DNA from 4 places in the Bradyrhizobium sp. 61 genome. Region 2 is predicted to be linked to each of the others. Evidence: predicted binding sites of a transcription regulator. Region 2 holds the regulator's gene; each other region holds the start of a gene.
What was found. The regulator PhoB, encoded in region 2, activates phosphate uptake and scavenging genes when phosphate is short. The targets are predictions, from matches to a motif close to TGTCATNNANCTGTCAT.

Region 1: a site for PhoB is predicted at 1,867-1,883, ahead of ugpB (sn-glycerol-3-phosphate ABC transporter substrate-binding protein UgpB). Genes of this name have one in related genera too.
Region 3: a site for PhoB is predicted at 1,723-1,739, ahead of IVB46_RS13600 (RNA degradosome polyphosphate kinase). Genes of this name have one in related genera too.
Region 4: a site for PhoB is predicted at 2,283-2,299, ahead of IVB46_RS06285 (YbhN family protein). Genes of this name have one in related genera too.

Annotation. Positions count from the first base shown of each region.
Region 1 covers NZ_JADPIU010000082.1:138,111-143,203, reverse strand. The annotation lists gene ugpA (sn-glycerol-3-phosphate ABC transporter permease UgpA) at 1-448, opposite strand, end outside; gene ugpB (sn-glycerol-3-phosphate ABC transporter substrate-binding protein UgpB) at 497-1,813, opposite strand; gene IVB46_RS31570 (CaiB/BaiF CoA-transferase family protein) at 2,034-3,236, opposite strand; gene IVB46_RS31565 (organic hydroperoxide resistance protein) at 3,413-3,838, opposite strand; gene IVB46_RS31560 (MarR family transcriptional regulator) at 3,993-4,451, shown strand; gene IVB46_RS31555 (GIY-YIG nuclease family protein) at 4,464-4,706, opposite strand; tRNA gene IVB46_RS31550 (tRNA-Ala) at 4,843-4,918, opposite strand; gene IVB46_RS31545 (TIGR02300 family protein) at 5,015-5,093, opposite strand, start outside.
Region 2 covers NZ_JADPIU010000019.1:12,944-18,036, forward strand. The annotation lists gene argF (ornithine carbamoyltransferase) at 1-28, opposite strand, end outside; gene IVB46_RS08360 (aspartate aminotransferase family protein) at 28-1,236, opposite strand; gene IVB46_RS08365 (GcrA family cell cycle regulator) at 1,693-2,205, shown strand; gene phoB (phosphate regulon transcriptional regulator PhoB) at 2,442-3,149, opposite strand; gene phoU (phosphate signaling complex protein PhoU) at 3,165-3,881, opposite strand; gene pstB (phosphate ABC transporter ATP-binding protein PstB) at 3,893-4,714, opposite strand; gene pstA (phosphate ABC transporter permease PstA) at 4,711-5,093, opposite strand, start outside.
Region 3 covers NZ_JADPIU010000047.1:42,965-48,057, forward strand. The annotation lists gene IVB46_RS13600 (RNA degradosome polyphosphate kinase) at 1-1,649, opposite strand, end outside; gene IVB46_RS13605 (DnaA/Hda family protein) at 1,794-2,471, opposite strand; gene IVB46_RS13610 (CDP-alcohol phosphatidyltransferase family protein) at 2,584-3,126, opposite strand; gene purM (phosphoribosylformylglycinamidine cyclo-ligase) at 3,281-4,354, shown strand; gene purN (phosphoribosylglycinamide formyltransferase) at 4,384-5,037, shown strand.
Region 4 covers NZ_JADPIU010000014.1:48,791-53,883, reverse strand. The annotation lists gene IVB46_RS06295 (MFS transporter) at 1-1,396, opposite strand, end outside; gene IVB46_RS06290 (ferritin-like domain-containing protein) at 1,538-2,044, opposite strand; gene IVB46_RS06285 (YbhN family protein) at 2,489-3,571, shown strand; gene IVB46_RS06280 (hypothetical protein) at 3,662-5,093, shown strand, end outside.

The DNA.
Region 1 (5,093 bases), on a different contig from region 2:
GCGGATTCCAGTCGACGCCCAGGTTGCGCAGATAGCGCGACAGCACGCCGAGCGAAGGATGCAGCATGAAGATCCAGAGCACGCCGACCACGGGCGGCGCCACTGCATAGGGCCAGATCAGCAGCGTGCGGTAGAGCATCGAGCCACGCAGCGGCTTGTCGGCCATCACGGCGAGCAAGAGCGCGAAGGACAGCGACGAGACGGCGATGGCGAACGAAAAGACGAACGTACGGACAACCGCCTCGAAATAGGCCGGGTCCTTGAACAGGTCCTGATAATTCTCGAACCAGACGAAGCTTGTCGACAGACCGAAGGCGTCCTGGAGCAGGAAGGATTGGATCACCGCCTGCGCGGCCGGCCAGTAGAAAAAAATCAGGACGATCGCGAGCTGCGGCGCAACCAGCGCGTAGGGCAATAGTTTTGCTTGGAAAATGGCTTGCTTTTGCATGATGTCAGCAGAAGCGGCAGGCCGGGTCGCGGCCTGCCGCTCGTCGCCTCACTTGACGGCGGTTTTTTCGAACTGCCGCAGCATCGTGTTGCCGCGCTCGACGGCGGCATCCAGCGCCTGCTTGGCGGTCTTCTTGCCGGCCAGCGCCTGCTCGATCTCTTCCGACCAGACGTCACGCAGCTGAACCATGTTGCCGAGGCGCAGACCGCGCGAATTGTCGGTCGGCTCCTTGTTGGTCAGCTCGATCAGCGGGGTCTCGAGATAAGGCTGATCCTTGTAGAAGCCTTCTTCCTTCGCCTTGGCGTAGGCTGCCTTGGTGATCGGCAGATAGCCCGAGGCCTTGTGGATGTAGACCTGGCGATCGGTGTCCGAGAGGAAGGTCAGAAACTTCGCCACGCCCTTGTATTCGTCGGCCGGCTTGCCGCCCATGACCCAGAGCGAAGCGCCGCCGATGATCGAGTTCTGCGGCGCGCCCTTGACGTCCGGATAGTATGGCATCGGCACGGCGGTGAAGTTGAACTTGGCCTGCGCCTTGACGTTGCCGAAGAACGCCGACGAGGTCAGGTAGATCGGGCATTCGCCGGAGGTGAAGCGGCCTTCGCCGGTGTTGGTGCGGCCGGCATAGTCGTAGGTCTTGGTCTTCTGCAGCTCGACCAGGGTTTCGAGATGCTTGACCTGGAGCGGGCCGTTGAACTCCAGCACGGTGTCGAAGCCGTCGAGGCCGTTGGCCTTGCTGGCGAGCGGTACGTTGTGCCAGGCGGAGAGCTGCTCGAGATTGACCCAGGTGACCCAGGAACCGGAGAAGCCGCAGGTGTCATGACCCGCAGCCTTCAGCTTCTTGGCGGCCTCGAACGTTTCCGGCCAGGTCTTGGGGATCTCGACGTTCGCCTTCTTGAGCTCGTCGAGGTTGACCCACATGACGGTCGACGACGAGTTGAACGGGAAGGAAAGCATCTCGCCCTTCGAGGTCGAGTAGTAGCCGGTGATGGCGGGCAGGTAGATCTTGGGATCGAACTTCTCGCCGGCCTCGGCCATCAGCTTGTAGACGGGTTTTACGGCGCCGGTCGCGGCCATCATGGTCGCGGTGCCGACTTCGAACACCTGCATGATGTGCGGGGCGTTGCCGGCGCGGAACGCCGCGATGCCGGCGTTCATCGTATCGGGATAGTTGCCCTTGTAGGTCGGGATCACCTTGTAGTCGGTCTGCGAGGCGTTGAAGTCGGTGGCGAGCTTGACGATGACGTCGTTGTTGGCGCCGGTCATCGCGTGCCACCACTGGATTTCGGTCACGGCCAAGGCCGGCGATGCGCCCATGCCGATCGTGATCGCAACTGCGGCAGCCGCCCCAAAGTGTCGAAGAGCCATCAAGTAAACCTCCCTTGGCCGTCAAAAAGAAGCGCTTGCGCTAGCAGCGCCATATGACGTTCACATGACTGTGTAAGCGGGAGAAACGAAAGCAGCAAGCGCGGCCAAAAGGGAAGCCGTCAAATAGGCGAATGCCGAGCGCGCAGCCTCCTCCGTTCGCGGCGCACATGCGTGCCCGCGCCGCAGTGCGGCATTTGCTCGGGTGAGACGGCGAGGGCGTTTAGCGCTTGCGCTCGGGGCCGCAGACGGTGCCCTGCTCGACCATCGCGTCGATCTCCGATTTGGAGTAGCCGAACTCGCCCAGCACCTCCTGGGAGTGCTGGCTGAATTTCGGCGGCAGGCGGCGCAGGCTCGGCTTGCTGCGATCGAGCCGGATCGGCGAGGCCACGCCCTTGTACCAGTCCTTCTCGATGACATCGCCGCGGGCGATCGTGTGCGGGTTGGTCAAGGCCTGGTCGATCTTCTGCACGGGACCTGCGGGCAGGCCGGCGGCGAGCAGGCGGTTGCACAGCGGCTCGGCCTCGTGCTGGCTGAACACGGCGGCGAGCTCCGCGCGCAGCGCCTCGCGATTGGCGATGCGGTCCTTGTTGCGGGCAAAGCGCGGATCTGTGCCGAGTTCGGGCTTGCAGATTTCCTTGGCGAGCTTGCGGAAGGTGCCGTCATTGCCGACACCGATGAAGATATCGTCGGTCCTGGTCGGGAAGATCGCGTAAGGCACGAGGTTGGGATGCTCGTTGCCGGTGAGCGACGGCGGCTTGCCGTGCATGAAATAATTCGCGGTGTGCGGATGCATGATGGCAAGGCCGGTCTCATACAGCGTCGTCTCCAGGAACTGGCCCTGGCCCGAGCGCTGCCGCTCCGACAGCGCCATCAGGATGCCGATCGCCGCATAGAGGCCGGTGGTGATGTCGACCAGCGGCACGCCGATCCGCATCGGTCCGCTCTCGGGCGAACCGGTCGCCGCGATCATGCCGGTCATCGCCTGGATGATGGCGTCATAGCCGGGATTGCCGCCGCGCGGTCCGTCGGCGCCGAAGCCGCAGATCCGGCAATGCACCAGGCGCGGGAATTTCTTGCTGAGCACATCGTTGCCGATGCCCCATTTCTCCAGCGTGCCCGGCTTGAAATTCTCGATCAGGACGTCGGCGGTCTCCAGCATCTTGAGCAGCACGAGGCGGCCGCCCTCGGAGGCGAGGTCGAGGCCGATCGAGCGCTTGTTGCGGTTGATGCCGATGAAATAGGCCGCGTCTTCCTCGTGGAACGGAGGGCCCCAGTCGCGCACCTCGTCGCCGGCGGGCGGCTCGACCTTGATCACGTCGGCGCCGTGGTCGGCGAGGATCTGGGTGCAGTAGGGACCGCCAAGCACGCGCGTGAGATCGATGACGCGCAGCCCGCTCATTGCGCCCAAAACGGCTTCAGTCATGCCTTCGCTTCCCCTGTGTCGATCATTGATCACAGGCCTAGCGAGGTTTTTTTGCGCCAGCAATGGCTTGGTGCGTAGGGCCGCATGCGCCGCCGCTGCGCCATCCCGCAACGTGGCAAATCAAGCGGAAGCGGCCGGCCCGAGGGGGATCTCGGGCCAGCCAATCCGCCGTTTGATCAGACGACCGTCAGGCGAACGTCGACATTGCCGCGCGTGGCATTGGAGTAGGGGCACACCTGGTGGGCCTTCTCGACCAGCGCCTCGGCTTCCGCGCGGGCAAGGCCCGGCAGCGAGACGGCTAGATCGATGTCGAGACCGAAGCCGCCGGCCGAGCGCGGGCCGATGCCGACGGTGGAGGTGACCGAGGCGTCAGCCGGAACCTTCGGGCCGCCCTGCGAGGCCACGAACTTCATCGCGCCGATGAAGCAGGCGGCATAGCCAGCCGCAAACAGCTGCTCGGGATTGTTGCCGGCGCCGCCTCCGCCGCCGAGTTCCTTCGGCGTGGTGAGCTTGACGTCAAGCGCACCGTCGAGGGTCGCGGCATGGCCGTCGCGGCCGCCGGTGGCTTTGGCGCTGGTCTTGTACAGGACGTTTACCGACATTTTCGTCTCCTCAGGTCTTCGGGTTGGGGTGGAACCTACATCGCAAACAATTAGATTGTGCGCAATTGAAATTTGCATGCCTCACATTTAATTGTTCGCAATTGAATGTCCGGCCGCCCGGTCCCAGAATGGGGGAAACCGCGTGAGATTCTCGATGCCCCGGAAATTATCGGCGCTGGACCCGCAGCGCCTCGACAATCAGATCTGCTTCGCGGTCTATTCGGCCGCGCATGCCTTCAACCGGGTCTACAAGCCGCTGCTGGACCGGCTCGGCCTGACCTACCCGCAATATCTGGTGATGCTTGTGCTGTGGGAGCGCGACGACGTGCCGGTCAAGGACATCGGCGAAAAGCTGTTCCTGGATTCGGGCACGCTGACGCCGCTGCTCAAACGCCTCGAGGCCGCCCACCTCGTCAGGCGCACGCGCTCGCGCGAGGACGAGCGTCAGGTGCTGATCGCGCTGACCCCGCAGGGCCACGCCTTGAAGGAAAAAGCGCGCGCCGTGCCGCAGTCGATCCTGGCGGCGTCGGACTGCTCGGTCTCGGAACTGGTCGCGATGAAGGACGAGATCGTCGCGCTGCGGGATCGGTTGAATGCGGTGATCGGGGAGTAGGGGGGCTAGAGGCTAGGACAGCCGCTTCTTCGTGAAGGCGCGGCCGGAGTGGGACTTCAGGTACTTCTCAAATTCGAGCGCTTTGTACTTGTCGGGGAACGCGCAGTACCAGATCAGCTTCCACGGTCTGAACTTGGCGGTATGGGTGGATCTGCCCGCATTGTGCTCCGGAACCCGGCGCTTCAAATCCTCCGTGGCCCCAACGTATTCCTCCTCGGGAAATTCGACGCTGCGGAGGATGTAGACGTACCACATTGACGGAGATCGCCTGGGGTAGTCGTTAGGTGGGGGTCTCATCAGTCCGTCTTCGCCCTACGGGCTTCGCCGGACACCACGCTTCGCCCTTCGAGTTCCGCGCGGCTGCGCCACGCGTAGCCCGAAGGGCGAAGCGTGGTGGAGCCAGGCGGGATCGAACCGCCGACCTCTTGCATGCCATGCAAGCGCTCTCCCAGCTGAGCTATGGCCCCTTAGTCTTCCAGTTGGGAGGATCCTGGTGGATCACTCCCGACCGCCGAGCCTGGTGACTCGCGCGGTGCACCCTGTTTCACAGATCAGGGCTGATCTCAAGTCTCTTCATCACCTCCGACATCACCAATGATGTCGGTAACGTCCTCATCGCCCTCTTCGTCGTCGGCGATAAAG
Region 2 (5,093 bases):
CCAGAAAGTGCTTCGGGGACTTGCTCATCAGCTTGTCGCCCGCTTGGTCTGACTGGACGAGATCGCGGCGCAGGCGCGTTCGAGCCGCCCGACGCTGTCCTCGATCTCGGCTTCGGTGACGATCAAGGGCGGCAGGAAGCGCACGACATTGTCGCCGGCGCCGACCGTGAGCAATTTTTCGTTGCGCAATGCCGCGCCGAGATCGCCTGTCGGCACCACGGCCTTGATGCCGATCAGAAGGCCTTCGCCGCGCACTTCGCTGACGATGTCAGGATAACGATCGATCACGGAGGCGAGCTTCTGCTTGAGCAGCAGCGACATCTTCTGCACGTGTTCGAAGAAGCCGGGCTTGAGCATGACGTCGAGGACGGCGTTGGCAGCCGAGATCGCGAGCGGATTGCCGCCGAAGGTCGAGCCGTGCGAGCCGGGCCCCATGCCGGCAGCCGCGTCCGCGGTCGCCAGCACCGCGCCGATCGGGAAGCCGCCACCGAGCGCTTTGGCCAGCGACATCACGTCAGGCGTGACGCCGGTGCGGCGATGCGCGAACAGATCGCCGGTGCGGCCCATGCCGGTCTGCACCTCGTCGAACGCGAGCAGCAGGCCCTTCTCGTCGCAGAGCTGGCGCAACGCCCTCAGGAAGGCGGGCGTTGCCGAACGCACGCCACCCTCGCCCTGGATCGGCTCGATCAGGATTCCGGCGGTCTGCGGACCGATCGCCTTCTTGACGGCTTCGATATCGCCATGCGGGACCTGGTCGAAGCCGTCCATCGGCGGGCCGAACCCTTCGAGATATTTTGCCGAACCGGTCGCGGCGAGCGTTGCCAGCGTGCGGCCGTGGAAGGCGCCTTCGAAGGTGACGATGCGGTACCGTTCCGGATGACCCTTGGAGAAGTGATGATGGCGGACCAGCTTGATCACACCTTCCAGCGCTTCGGCGCCGGAATTGCAGAAGAACACGAAGTCCGCGAAGCTTTCATTGCACAGACGCGCGGCGAGCTTCTCGCCGTCCGGGCTCTGGAACAGGTTCGACATGTGCCAGAGTTTGGTGGCCTGCTCCTGCAACGCCTTGACCAACGCAGGATGAGCATGGCCGAGCGCATTCACCGCCACGCCCGAGGTGAAATCGAGATAGCGATCGCCATTGGTCGCAATCAGCCAGCAGCCTTCGCCGCGCTCGAAACCGAGGTCGGACCTGGCGAAAACGGGGAGCAAATGCGGCGCTGCGCTGTTAGTCATGACGATCACTTGAATGTTGCGGACGGCGTGAGCGTGCATTGCGCAACGCACCATTGACCGGCTCGGAAAACGAAACGTGCCGCCTTTTAAGGGCGGCACGCCTGACTATCTTATGCCTGGTGAAACCGGTGTCAATGCCGCCCGGAAAGCCTCGCGAAACGCAGAATCCGTAGTCTTGCGGTGGCGATTTTGCGTGTTTCCGCCACGGAACATGTGGAAGCGAGTCGGCGGACTCTTGCGCGTGAGTCACGCCATATTGTAGCGTTTGGCTTGTCAGATACGACATCTCGTGCAGCAGTTCTGATCCTCTAAGTCCTCATGTACCGGCGTAAGCGTTCGGGCGCATCTGGTGCGCCCGGCGAGCCTTAAGGGATTCTGGCGGCACGGGTTTTTCGAAGCTTAGGCATTCGCCGTGCGGCCGCCAGGATGGCAGGCGCCGGCGAAGGAAAGGGTGCAATGACCGTTTTGACCTGGTCGGATGATCGCGTCGAGCAGCTGAAAAAGCTCTGGGAGGCCGGACTTTCGGCCAGCCAGATCGCCGCTGAACTCGGCAATGTGACCCGCAATGCCGTGATCGGCAAAGTGCACCGGCTCGGCCTGTCGGGCCGCGCCAAGAGCCCTTCATCGGCAGCGCCGCGGCCGCGCAAGGCGCGCCCCGCCCAGCACATGATGAGGGTGACCCGTCCGATCGCACGCGGCAACACCGCGCTGGCGCAAGCCTTCGAAGTCGAGGTCGAGGCCGAACCGGTCACCTACGACAACGTCGTGCCGATGAGCCAGCGGCTGTCGCTGCTGGAGCTGAACGAGGCCACCTGCCACTGGCCGGTCGGCGATCCCTCGAGCCCGGATTTCTTCTTCTGCGGCGGCAAGGCGCTCTCCGGCCTGCCCTACTGCGCCCAGCACTCGCGCGTGGCGTATCAGCCCGCGGCCGATCGCCGGCGCGCGCCGGCGAAGCCGGGTCCGCGCTGAAGTCGTTCTGAGCTCAGAAAGGAGCCGTCACACGATGGCGGCTCAACAAATCCGATGTCGTCCCGGACAAGCGCGCCTTGAGCACGCGCAGATCCGGGACCCTTAACCACCGCAAGATGTGGCTACGGGGACTCGGAGTTACCTTTTCACACAATAACCGATCGCTTTGGGTGTCCCGGACCCGCGCTTGCGCTTGTCCGGGACGACACCGAGAATGTGGCCGCAGCTCACCGAGCTTACGCCTGCTCCGCCTTCGCAAAGCGATCGTCCAGTGCGTAGCCCGCGCCGCGGACGGTGCGGATCGGATCCTGCTCGCGGCCGAGATTGAGCAGCTTGCGCAGGCGCCCGATATGGACGTCGACGGTGCGCTCGTCGATGTAGATGTCACGGCCCCAGACGCTGTCGAGCAACTGCTCGCGCGAGAACACGCGGCCGGGATGCTCCAGGAAGAACTCCAGCAGGCGATATTCGGTCGGGCCGAGATCGATCGGCCGGCCCGAGCGCGCCACGCGGCGCTTGTCGCGGTCGAGCTCGATGTCGCCATAGGCGAGCACGGTGGCGAGCCGCTCCGGGCTGGCGCGCCTGAGCAGGCCCTTCACGCGTGCCAGCAGCTCCGGCACCGAGAACGGCTTGACGATGTAGTCGTCGGCGCCGGTCGCAAGACCCCGCACCCGCTCGCTCTCCTCGCCACGCGCGGTGAGCATGATGATCGGGAGCTGCTTGGTCTCGGGCCGGGTGCGCAGCCGCCGGCACAGCTCAATGCCGGAGAGGCCCGGCAGCATCCAGTCGAGCACGATCAAATCGGGGATATGCTCCTTGAGGCGGGTGTCGGCATCGTCGCCGCGCATCACCGTCTCGACGTCATAGCCGTCGCCTTCGAGGTTGTAGCGGAGAAGCTCGGTGAGAGCTTCCTCGTCCTCAACCACCATAATGCGTGCGCCCATGGTGTTCGTCGCTCCTTAAGTGTTCGGGACCGTCGTGGCGAAGGTCGTCATGTCGCCCTTCGGCCGCTTGTCGGTGATCGCCTGGCCCTCGATCATGTAGAACACGGTCTCGGCGATGTTGGTGGCGTGGTCGCCGATGCGCTCGATGTTCTTGGCGCAGAACATCAGATGGATGCAGAACGAGATGTTGCGCGGATCCTCCATCATGTAGGTGAGGAGCTCGCGGAACAGCGAGGTGCAGATGGCGTCGACTTCCTCGTCGCCCTTCCACACCGCCATCGCCGCCGGCAGATCGTGCGCGGCATAGGCATCCAGCACCGACTTGACCTGTTGCTGCACGAGGTCGGTCATGTGCTCCAGGCCGCGGAACAGCTTGAGCGGATGGAAATCCGTCTCCAGCGCCGCGACGCGCTTGCCCATGTTCTTGGCGAGGTCGCCGATCCGCTCGAGATCGGTGGCGACGCGCATGGCGCCGACGATCTCGCGCAGATCCACCGCCATCGGCTGGCGGCGCGCGATGGTGAGCACGGCGCGCTCCTCGATCTTCTTCTGGAGCGCGTCGAGCTCGGCGTCGATGGTGACCACGCGCTGGCCGAGCGCGACGTCGCGGCGGATCAGCGCGTCGACGGAATCGACGATCATGCGCTCGGCGATGCCGCCCATCTCGGCGACCAGGCGCGTGAGCTCCTGGAGGTCGGTATCGAAGGCCTTTGCGGTATGTTCAGAACCCATGTTCCGTCTCCTCAGCCGAACCGGCCGGTGATGTAATCCTGCGTGCGCCGGTCGGTCGGCGACGTGAAGATCTTGCTGGTGTCGTCGAACTCGATCAGTTCGCCGAGATACATGAAGGCGGTCTTGTCGGAGACGCGCGCCGCCTGCTGCATGTTGTGGGTGACGATCGCGATCGTGTAGTTCTCGGACAGCTCCTGGATCAGCTCCTCGACCTTGGCGGTCGAGATCGGGTCGAGCGCCGAGCAGGGCTCGTCGAACAAGATCACCTCGGGCCGCACCGCGACCGTGCGGGCGATGCAGAGGCGCTGCTGCTGGCCGCCGGAGAGCGACAGGCCGGAGGCGTTGAGCTTGTCCTTGACCTCGTTCCACAGCGCGCCGCCGCGCAGCGCGTTCTCGACGCGGTCGTCCATCTCGGACTTCGAGATCTTCTCGTAAAGGCGGATGCCGAAGGCGATGTTCTCGTAGATCGTCATCGGGAACGGCGTCGGCTTCTGGAACACCATGCCGACGCGGGCGCGCAGCAGATTGAGGTCCAGCTTGGGGTCGAGGACGTTGGTCTGGTCGAGCATGAGCTGACCGGTGACGCGCTGGCCCGGATAGAGGTCGTACATCCGATTGAAGATGCGCAGCAGGGTCGACTTGCCGCAGCCCGACGGGCCGATGAACGCCGTGACGCGGTTGGTGCCGAGCGCCAGATTGATGTTCTTCAGCGCGTGCTGCTCGCCGTAGTAGAAATTGAGGTTGCGCACCGTCACCTTGGCCGGAGCTTCGGGCAGCACCGGCGCCTGCGGCAAACCACCGGCCGCGCTCATCGATACGGAAAGATCACTCATTTTGCGGTCCTCTCGGCGCTCAGAATGCGCGCGCCAATATTCAGGGCAAGAACGGTCAGGGTGATGAGCAGCGCGCCGCTCCAGGCGAGCTGCTTCCAGTAGGCGTAGGGGCTCTGCACGAAATTGTTGATGGTGACCGGCAGGTTCGCCATCGTCTTGTTCAGACCCAGGCTGAAGAACTGGTTCGACAGCGCGGTGAAGAGCAGCGGCGCGGTCTCGCCGGCGACGCGGGCGGTGGCCAGCATCACGCCGGTGATGAGGCCCGAGCGCGCCGCGCGATAGGCGATGCGCTTGATCACCAGCGAGCGCGGCAGGCCGAGCGCCGAGGCCGCCTCACGCAGTGCGTTCGGCACCAGCAGCAGCATGTCCTCGGTGGTAC
Region 3 (5,093 bases), on a different contig from region 2:
CAGACCGCGCCGGGGCGGCCATGCCGCGCATGCGCGGTCTCGCCTTGGATGTGCTCGATGATGCGCTTGCGCAACGTCAGCGGCGACACCGCCATCTTTTCCAGATCGCTCGGCGCGGCATAACCGGTGATGAAGTTGAACACGCGCGCCGCGTCGCGGCCGATGGTCGGATCCGAGGTGAAGTAGGAGAGGTCGGTGTAGATACGTGCGGTGACGGGGTGATAATTGCCGGTGCCGGTGTGGACGTAAGTGGTGAGGCCGCCGCCCTCGCGGCGCACCACCATCGAGAGCTTCGCGTGCGTCTTCAGTTCGAGGAAGCCGTAGACGACCTGCACGCCGGCGCGTTCGAGGTCGCGGGCCCAGCGGATGTTGGCCTCCTCGTCGAAGCGCGCCTTCAATTCGATCAGCGCGGTGACGGACTTGCCGGCTTCGGCGGCTTCCGCCAGCGTGCGCACGATCGGCGAATTGTTGGAGGTGCGGTAAAGCGTCTGCTTGATCGCGACGACATCGGGATCGCGGGCGGCCTGCTGCAGGAACTGCACCACCACGTCGAAGGATTCGTAGGGATGATGGACGACGAGGTCCTTCTGCCGGATCGCGGCAAAGATGTCGCCGCCATGCTCGCGCACGCGCTCGGGATGGCGCGGTACGTAAGGGGTGAATTCGAGATCGGGCCGGTCGAGGCGGGTGAGCTGCGAGAGCTCGTTCATGGCGAGCACGCCGTCGACCAGGAAGACCTCGTCGTCGGCGGCCGACAGCGCATGCTGCACGAAGCTGCGCAGCTCCTCCGGCATCTTGCCGTCGATCTCGAGCCGGATCACCGACCCGCGGCGGCGGCGCTTCAGAGCGGTCTCGAACAGGCGGACGAGGTCTTCGGCCTCTTCCTCGATTTCGAGCTCGGAGTCGCGGATGATGCGGAAGGCGCCCTGGCCGTGGAGATTGTAGCCGGGGAACAGGCGGTTGATGAACAGCCCGGTCGCCTGCTCGAGCGAGATCAGCCGCACGACCTTGCCCTCGGCCGGCAACCGGATGAAGCGGTCGATCTTGCCGGGCATACGAATCAGCGCGTTCATCTGCTTGCCGTCGGCGGCGCGCGTCAGCTGGAGCGCGATGGTGAAGCCGAGGCTCGGAATGAACGGGAAGGGGTGAGCCGGGTCGATCGCGAGCGGGGTCAACAGCGGAAACACGTTGTTGAGGAAGTAGTCCTCGATCCAGGTCCGTTCCGCCTTGGTGACGTCCTTGCCGTCGACCAGTGCGATGCCGACGTCGGCCAGCGTGCTGCGCAGGTCGCGCCAGATCGCCTGCTGGTCGGAGGCGAGCTGCGAGACGGTGCGGTTGATCAGCGCGAGCTGCTCGGACGGCGTCAGGCCATCGGGCGCGCGCTCGGCAATGCCTTCGCGCACCTGGGCCTTGATGCCGGCGACGCGAACCATGAAGAATTCGTCGAGGTTATTCGCTGAAATCGACAGGAATCGCACCCGCTCCAGCATGGGGTGGCTGGGATTGACCGCTTCCTCCAGGACGCGGCGGTTGAAATGCAGCCAGGAGAGCTCGCGATTGATGAAGCGCTCGGGACTTGAGGCAATCGCCGGCAGGCCCTCGGTCTCCGGGGCTTTTTCTTTAATTTCAACAGCTTGCGCAGAGTCCATCAGAAGTCGATCCATCCAGTTCGCCCCAATTTGCGACTTATGCGCAAAACCGGCGGGAGCATGTGTTAGTCCGATGACGTTTCGATGACATTGATGTTCCGCCGCTGCGCCGCGTCAAGCGGCCTTGGAGCCAGGGCGGAAGGGTCAGGCGTCCCGAAACAACTCGGCGGCCAGCGCCCGCGTGACGGGGCGACCGAGGCGCAGGGCCTCGCTGTCGAGCAGCTCAACGGCCTCCCGTGCGGCCGCCGAAGACCGCTCCAGGCGGGTGGCGAGGTAGCTGACCACGCTCTCATCCACGGCGAGCTGGCGGTCGGCGCAGAACTTGACGATCAGGCCGCGGAAGAGCTGGTCGTCGGGCGGCAGCAGCGAGATCACAGGCACCGCGCGCAGCCGCGAGCGCAGGTCGCGCAGCTCGATCTCGAGCGACGCCGGTACCTCGCGGCCGGTGAAGAGCAGGTAGGCCCCATCCTCGCGGGCGAGGTTCATCAGATGAAACAGGGCCCGCTCGTCGAGCTCTTTTGCCCTGAGATCCTCGACCACCAGCGCGCCGGTGGCGAGCGCGCCCGGGACGTTTTCGGCGGTCAGCCCATTGGCTGTGGTCGAGCGGGCGCCGGAAGCCTCGGCCCAGATCGCGGCGAGATGGCTCTTGCCGCTTCCTTCCGGGCCGGCCAGCCACATGATCCGGTTCGGCCATTCAGGCCAGGCATCGATGAGGGCAAGACCGGCTTCGTTGGCGGGGCCTTCGAGAAAATTGTCCCGGCTGAGGCTTTCCGCGTGCGGAAGCGAGAATGCCAATTGTCGGGGATGAACGCGGCCTGCCACGCTTGCTGTGCTCCGTGCCGGCGCGCCGGCTTCGTTTGAAGAGATTCGACTTCATCGAGCGGGAGTTGGCCTTTTAGGGGGCCGCATCCCGGTTCATTTGGCCTCGATTGTGCTACTTGGCTTCGATCGTACTCATGTGCCGCAGCCACTCGACGAGATAGAGCGACACGGAAGAGAGCGTGAAGACCGTGACGAGGCCCATCAGGATCATATCATAGGGCGCTGGTTTGAAGCCGAAGGCGAGGGAGGCTAGCACCAGCGCCGCATAGGCCACCTGGGCGGCGGTGTTAAGCTTCGACACCTTCGACGGCTTCATCTCGACCGGCTTGTCGAACAGCCAGGACACCATCACGGCGGCGACGATCATGATGTCGCGCGACACCACCAGGATCACGATCCAGCGCGGGATGTCCCCCCAGATGCCCAGCGCCAGATAGATCGAGACCAGCAGCGCCTTGTCCGCGAGCGGATCGAGCAGGGCGCCGAGCTCGCTGGTCATGTTGAAGCGCTTGGCGAGGAAGCCGTCGACCGCATCGCTCACGCCGGCAATGAGGAAGACGGCGAACGCAACCTCCATTTGGCTCGACACGATGGCCCAGACGATGATTGGGACCAGCATGATGCGGCCCAGGGTAATGATATTCGGAATACTCACGCGGCGCTTCCTGGCACCCGGCCTGACCTCGAATCCGGCCCGTTTGAAGGCTGAACCGGTTGATATCTACATAGTATAGGGCGGGGCGCCACGCTTGCCATTGCGCGTCCCCGGAATTCGACGTAACCAGCCGCAAACCCACTGGAAATCGGGCATGACCGACCGCAAAAACGGCCTCACTTACGCCGATTCAGGCGTCGATATCGACGCGGGCAACCGCCTGGTCGATCTGATCAAGCCGATGGTGCGCGCCACCGCGCGGCCCGGCGCCGACGCCGAGATCGGCGGATTCGGCGGCCTGTTCGACCTCAAGGCGGCCGGTTTCAAGGACCCCGTCCTGGTCGCCGCGACCGACGGCGTCGGCACCAAGGTCAAGATCGCGATCGAGACCGGCCTGCATGGCGGGATCGGCATCGACCTCGTCGCCATGAGCGTCAACGACCTCGTGGTGCAGGGCGCCGAGCCGTTGTTCTTCCTCGACTATTTCGCCTGCGGCAAGCTCGACCCGGAGGCGACCGCCTCGATCGTCGCCGGTGTCGCCGAAGGCTGCCGCGAATCCGGCTGCGCCCTGATCGGGGGCGAGACCGCCGAGATGCCCGGCCTCTACAAGGACGGCGACTACGACCTCGGCGGCTTTGCCGTCGGCGCCGCCGAGCGCGGTACCTTGTTGCCGCGCAAGGACATCGCCGCGGGCGATGCCGTGATCGGCCTTGCCTCTTCTGGCGTGCACTCCAACGGCTTCTCGCTGGTGCGCAAGATCGTCGAGCAGTCCGGCCTCAGCTTCGAGGCGCCGGCCCCGTTCGCGCCGGTCATGACGCTCGGCGGCGCGCTGCTGACGCCGACGCGGCTCTACGTCAAATCCTGCCTGCGTGCGATCCGCGAGACCGGCGCGGTGAAGGGGCTCGCCCACATCACCGGCGGCGGTTTCACCGACAACATTCCGCGCGTGCTGCCGAAAGATCTCGGCGTCGGTATCGATCTGGCGCGCCTGCCGGTGCTGCCGGTGTTCAAATGGCTGGCCGCCCAAGCCGGTATCGCCGAGCTCGAAATGCTGCGCACCTTCAACTGCGGCATCGGCATGATCGCGATCGTCGAGCCCGACAAGGTCGATCAGGTCGTGCAGGTCTTCAGCGATGCCGGTGAGACGGTGGCGCAGCTCGGTACCGTGATTCCGGCCGAGGGCGAGCACCGCGTCGTCTACAACGGCCACCTCGATCTGGCACAGTGATGACTGGCACAGTGATGACTGGCGCTGTGATGAAGCGCCGCGTCGCCATCCTGATCTCCGGCCGCGGCTCCAACATGTCCGCGCTGATCAGGGCCGCTGCTGCGGCGGAGTTTCCGGCGGAAATCTCGCTCGTCATCTCGAACAAGGCCGACGCTCTAGGGCTCGAACGCGCCAAGGCGAGCGGCGTGAACACGCTGGTGATCGAGAGCAAACCGTTCGGCAAGGACCGGGCCGGCTTCGAAAAGCTGCTGCAGGCCGCGCTCGACCAGCACGGCATCGAGCTGATCTGTCTCGGTGGCTTCATGCGCCTGTTCACGGCCGAGTTCACCAAGGCCTGGTACGGTCGGATGCTCAACATCCATCCCTCGCTGCTGCCGTCGTTCCCAGGGTTAGACCCGCACGGTCAGGCTTTGCGCGCCGGCGTCAAACTGTCTGGCGCGACAGTGCACTTTGTCATCCCTGAGACCGATGCCGGCCCGATCGTGATGCAGGGTGCGGTCCCCGTCAGCGACCACGACACGGGCGCTACGCTGTCGGAGCGCATTCTCGAGGTGGAGCACCGCATCTATCCCGAAGCGCTGCGGCTGCTTGCGACCGGCAAGGTCCGGATCGAGGGCGATGTGTGCAAGACGGCGGGTAGCGGGCCGTCGGAGAACTTCCTGGTTTCGCCGGTGGTGCGCTGAAGCGCCGTCGCACCGTGTTTCCTCTTCGCAAACAAAATCCCCCGGCAGAGCCGGGG
Region 4 (5,093 bases), on a different contig from region 2:
TTGCGCCGAGGCCGATCACGGCGGCGGCGAGCAGCAGGACGGCCGCCGATATGATTAGCGACTGGTGAAGGCCCGTCATGAATGCACTGTCCGAAGCCACCAGCGAGCCGAACAGCGCGACGCCGAGCACGCTGCCGGTCTGTCGCGTCGCGTTCAGGACACCGGCGGCGATGCCGGAGCGCGCCTTGTCGATGCTGCCGAGCAAGGTGGAGGTCAGCGGCGGCACCAGCAGGCCAAGTCCACCGCTGATCGCGATCATCTGCGCAAAGATCGCCCAGTAGCTGGTCCCGGCTTCGGTCCAGAGCAGCCCGAGACAGCCGAGCGCCGAGATACAGGCGCCGACCACGATGGTCGGGCACGAGCCGATGCGCTCGGCCACACGCGGCGCCAGCAGGTTGACGGGCAGCACCGCCCCCATCATCGGCACGAAGGCGAGCCCGGTCCACCAGGCCGACAGCCCGTTGATCCTCTGGAAATACAGGCTCAGCACGAAGATCAGGCCGTAGATCGCGATGTTGACGAGGAGGCCGACGATCGTGGTCAGGGTAAACAGCCGGTGACGGAACAGCGACAGCGGCAGCATCGGCTGCACGGTGCGGCTCTCGCGCCAGACGAAGAGCACCGCGAATGCGGCTGAGGCAACGAATGCTGCGATCACGGCTGGATGGCTCCAGCCGAGCGCGCCAGCTTCGATGATCGCGCCGGCAAGCGTGCCCAACGCGGCGATCGCGGCGAGCTGGCCGGGCAGATCGATCTCGCGCGCGCGCGACCGCGTGGTCTCGCTAGCGTAGCGCCAGCTCAGCCACAAGCCGGCAAGACCGATCGGCAGGTTGACCAGGAAGATCGCGCGCCAGCCGACCAGCGTGATCAGCGCGCCGCCGACGAAGGGACCGGCAGTCAGCGCCAGGCTCGCTCCGGCGGCCCAGACCGCCACGGCGCGGCCACGCTCGCGGTCGTCCGCATAAGCATGATTGAGCAGCGCCAGGGAATTCGGCACCAGGATCGCCGCCGCCAGCCCCTGGACCAGCCGCGCTGCGATCAGCACGGCCGCATTGGGCGACATCGCGCAGGCGAGCGAGGCCGCGGTGAAGATGGCGAACCCCGCCATGAAGATGCGCTTGGCGCCGATGCGATCGCCGAGCGCACCGGCGGTCAGAATGAAGGCGGCAAAGGCGATGGTGTAGGCGCTGACCACCCATTGCAGCTCGGCGACGCCGCCGCCGAGCGATTTGCCCATCGCATCCAGCGCGGTGTTGACGATGGTGACGTCGAGCTGGACCACGCCATAGCCGAGGCTCATCGCGGCAAGCGTGAGGGATGTCGCAAAGCGCGAGCCGGCACGCTGCGCAGCGGCTCCGCCGTCGAGGGGTTCATATTTGATGGTGCTGGCTCGCATGCTGCCGCCTCGGTTGCAGCCCCATGCGAAACATACGCCTCCAGACCGCCATCATGTTTCGACAATGACCGAATGATGGATGCGTCATACGCGAGCGCCGCGCGGGATGACCGCGCGACGCCTTGCGCAGCAACGCCGGCCCTAACTCGCCGCGCGCCGGTTGACCTTGCTCTCGGCGAGCGTGGTCAGCTTCCTGTCGGTCGCCTTCTCTTCTTCCAGCGTCTTGGCGAGCACGGTGGCGCAGTCGTTGCGGCCGAGCTGCTTGGCCCAGGCAATCAGGCTGCCGTAGCGGACGATCTCGTAATGCTCCGCGGCCTGGGCCGCATTGATCAGGGCGGCGTCCAGCACCGCCTTGTCGGCGACTTCACCGGCGGTCTCGTCGGCTTCCTCGATGATGCCGTCGATGGCCGGGCAGTCGACCGCCTTCACCTGCGCGCCGTGCATCTTGAACACTTCCTCGAGCCGCTTGACGTGCTGCCTGGTTTCTTCGAGGTGCGTCAAAAAGCCCTGCTTCAGCTGCGGATCGGTGGCCTTATCTGCCATTCTCGGCAGCGCCTTGGTAAGCTGCTGCTCGGCGTAATAGATGTCCTGAAGCTGGTGCACGAACAGGTCGTTCATGGTCTTGATGTCTTTTGTGAACAGTCCCATCGTTCCGATCCTCGCGGTTTCGGGAACACGGAGGCGTCGGCTCGCACGAAAAGCCGATGATTCCGCCATGTTCGATTGCTGATGGAGCGCTAACCGGCGCACGGTACCGACGTTCCCAAAAAGCTCGCATCGCTTGCGTTGGAACAATGCCGACTGCGGGCGGACACGAAATCATGTCAAGATGCGGACGCGCGTTCCAGGCAGGTGCCCCGACTCATATGCTTAACGCGCGCCCGATATGAACCACATATGACAAAAGCGGCGGTCCACCGCAGAACCTATCGGTCGAACGCAGAACCTATCGTTGTCAAGGGCTGCACAAGTCGCTGTTTTTGCCTTAAATGAGCTACACCATGCCTAGCGGTCGAAGCCCATTTCGGGCAGTGATCGCACCCGACCGGCCAATGTCTGGCCGATCGGTCTTGCCCCCCGCCGGGAGGATGAATGCACGGACTGCTGCCCGCGCTGAAGCGCGGCTTCAAGAGATGGATCGGCTGGCGACGGCTCGGTGTTGCTGCGAGCGTCTTCATCATCGCCTTCGCGATCACAACGCTTGCGCGCACTCTCAAGGACATCGATACCGGCGTCATCCTGACCGCGTTGACCGAGATTCCCCGCGGGAATATCGGGCTGGCGGCGATCTGCGTCGTCTTCGCGTTCTGTACGCTGACCTTCTACGACTATTTTGCACTGCGAACGATCGGCAAGAAGCATGTGCCCTATCGCATCGCAGCACTCTCCAGCTTCACGTCCTATTCGATCGGCCACAACATCGGCGCCACCGTTTTTACCGGCGGCGCGATCCGCTTCCGGATCTATTCGGACTACGGGCTGAACGCGATCGACGTCGCGAAGATCTGTTTCCTGTCAGGCCTGACCTTCTGGCTCGGTAACATCTTCGTGCTCTCGATCGGCATGGTCATCCATCCGGATGCCGCCTCATCGATGGATCAACTGCCGTCGTCGATCAACCGGCTGATCGGGCTCGGCGGCCTCGCCTCGATCGGCGCCTATCTGGTCTGGCTCTGCATGGGCGAGAAGCGCCGCGAGCTCGGCCAGAAGGGCTGGAAAGTGGTGCTGCCCTCGGCGCCGCTGACGCTGGTCCAGATCCTGATCGGCGTGGTCGATCTCGGCTTCTGCGCCACGGCGATGTACCTGCTGATGCCGGCCAATCCGTCGATCGACTTCATGTCGCTGGCGGTGGTGTTCATCCTGGCGACGCTGATCGGCTTTGCCAGCCACGCGCCCGGCTCGATCGGCGTGTTTGATGTCGCCATGCTGGTCGCGCTGCCCGAATTCGGCCGCGAGCAGCTTCTGGCGACCCTGCTGGTCTTCCGCATCCTCTATTTCGTGATCCCGTTCGGCCTCGCCATCTCCATCATGGGCGCGCGCGAGCTCTGGATGAACGTGGTGGAGCCCTGGCACGAGCGGCGGCGGCTGGCCGAGGCCTGCGCGCAAGGCAACCTGCCCAAGCAGGTAGCAGCGATGGAACGCGAGCGGTCGTTGCGACAGGCCAGCAAGCGGTAAGGCGGGCGGGCGACCGTCAGACAAAGGTTGCGGGCGGGGCAGCAATGCTCTCTTATTTCCGCCTCAACTTTGCCGTTGAACACGCGGGCCATGATCCCTTTTTCCTTTCGTACCCTCCCCGCAGGCCTCCTGCTGCTTGCCGGGATTCTGACGTCTTTGCCGCTCGAGCGCGCCGCCGCGCAGAACGCCGGTGCGATGCAGATATCCTGGGAGGTGCGCAACCGCTTCCGCCTGTTCCGCGAGGAGCGCGACTTCCAGCTCCATGTCGAGAACGCGCGTAACCGCAGCATCCTCGCCGCCGAGCAGTCGCTGGAGCTCCAGAGCGAGGGCCGCGGCTGGGCCCGCAACATGGTCAACCGGCTCTGCATCGACCTCCAAGGCCGGGTCAACCAGCCCTGCACCCGCGACAACGTCAAAGAGAATTACCTCACCCCGACCGACCATCCGGTGACCGTGCGCCTGACCGGCGCGGTGCCGGTCGGCGCCACCTGCGCCTGGTCGTTCGACGACGGCGACGGGCCGCAGACCTCGACTTTCGATTGCGCCGAGCCGATCAACCTGCGCGTCCGCTACGGCAAGCAGACGGTCGCGAGCGTCGACGTCTCCTCCGGCTCCGATCCGACCCAGCGCGTCCAGGCCGAGATCCAGGTCCGCGACATCTTCGTCGCCGGGCTCGGCGACAGCATCGCCTCCGGCGAAGGCAATCCCGACCGGCCGCTGGCGCTGTCGGACGAAGGCTTCTGCTTCCGCTCCTATCTCGGTACCGCCGGTGCGCAATACTACCGGCCGAGCCGTGCCGGCTATAAAGGTGGCCGCGCCTGCGAAGCACCCGACACGCTCGCCAACTGGCAGCATTACGGCGCGCTCTGGTTCAACTCGCCCTGCCACCGCTCGCTCTACAGCTACCAGGCCCGCACGGCTCTCGCGCTCGCGGTGCGCTACACCCACATCGCGGTGACCTTTCTGCCACTCGCCTGCACCGGCGCCAGCATCGGCGACGGTCTGCTGGGCTCGCAGCGCGCCCGCGAATGCCCGCCCGGCAAGACGGGCGTCTGCAACACCAGCGTGAACGCCCAGGTCGCCGAGCTGCGTGAGGCGCTCACCGCGGCGAAAAAGCGCCAGCCGGACCGCACGCTCGATCTCGTGCTGCTCTCGGTCGGCGCCAACGACGTCTATTTCTCCGGCCTCGTCGCCGACGTCATCGTCGACACCGCGACCGAGCGCGCGCTGTTCCGCCGCTCCGGCGTAATGGCGAGCGTCGACGATTCCCGCGATGCACTGGCGCGCGAGCTGCCGCAGAATTTCGCCAAGCTGCGCGAGGCGCTGAAGCCGCTCGTCGGCGGCGACCTCTCGCACGTGGTCTATGTCTCCTACGCCAATCCCGCGCTCGCCGATGGCGGCGTGCCCTGCCGCGGCGGCCGCGCCGGGTTCGACATCCATCCGTCCTTCAACGCCGATCCGCAGCGCCTCGCTCGCGTCTCGACCTTCGTCGACACCGAATTCCTGCCGCAGCTGAAGGGGC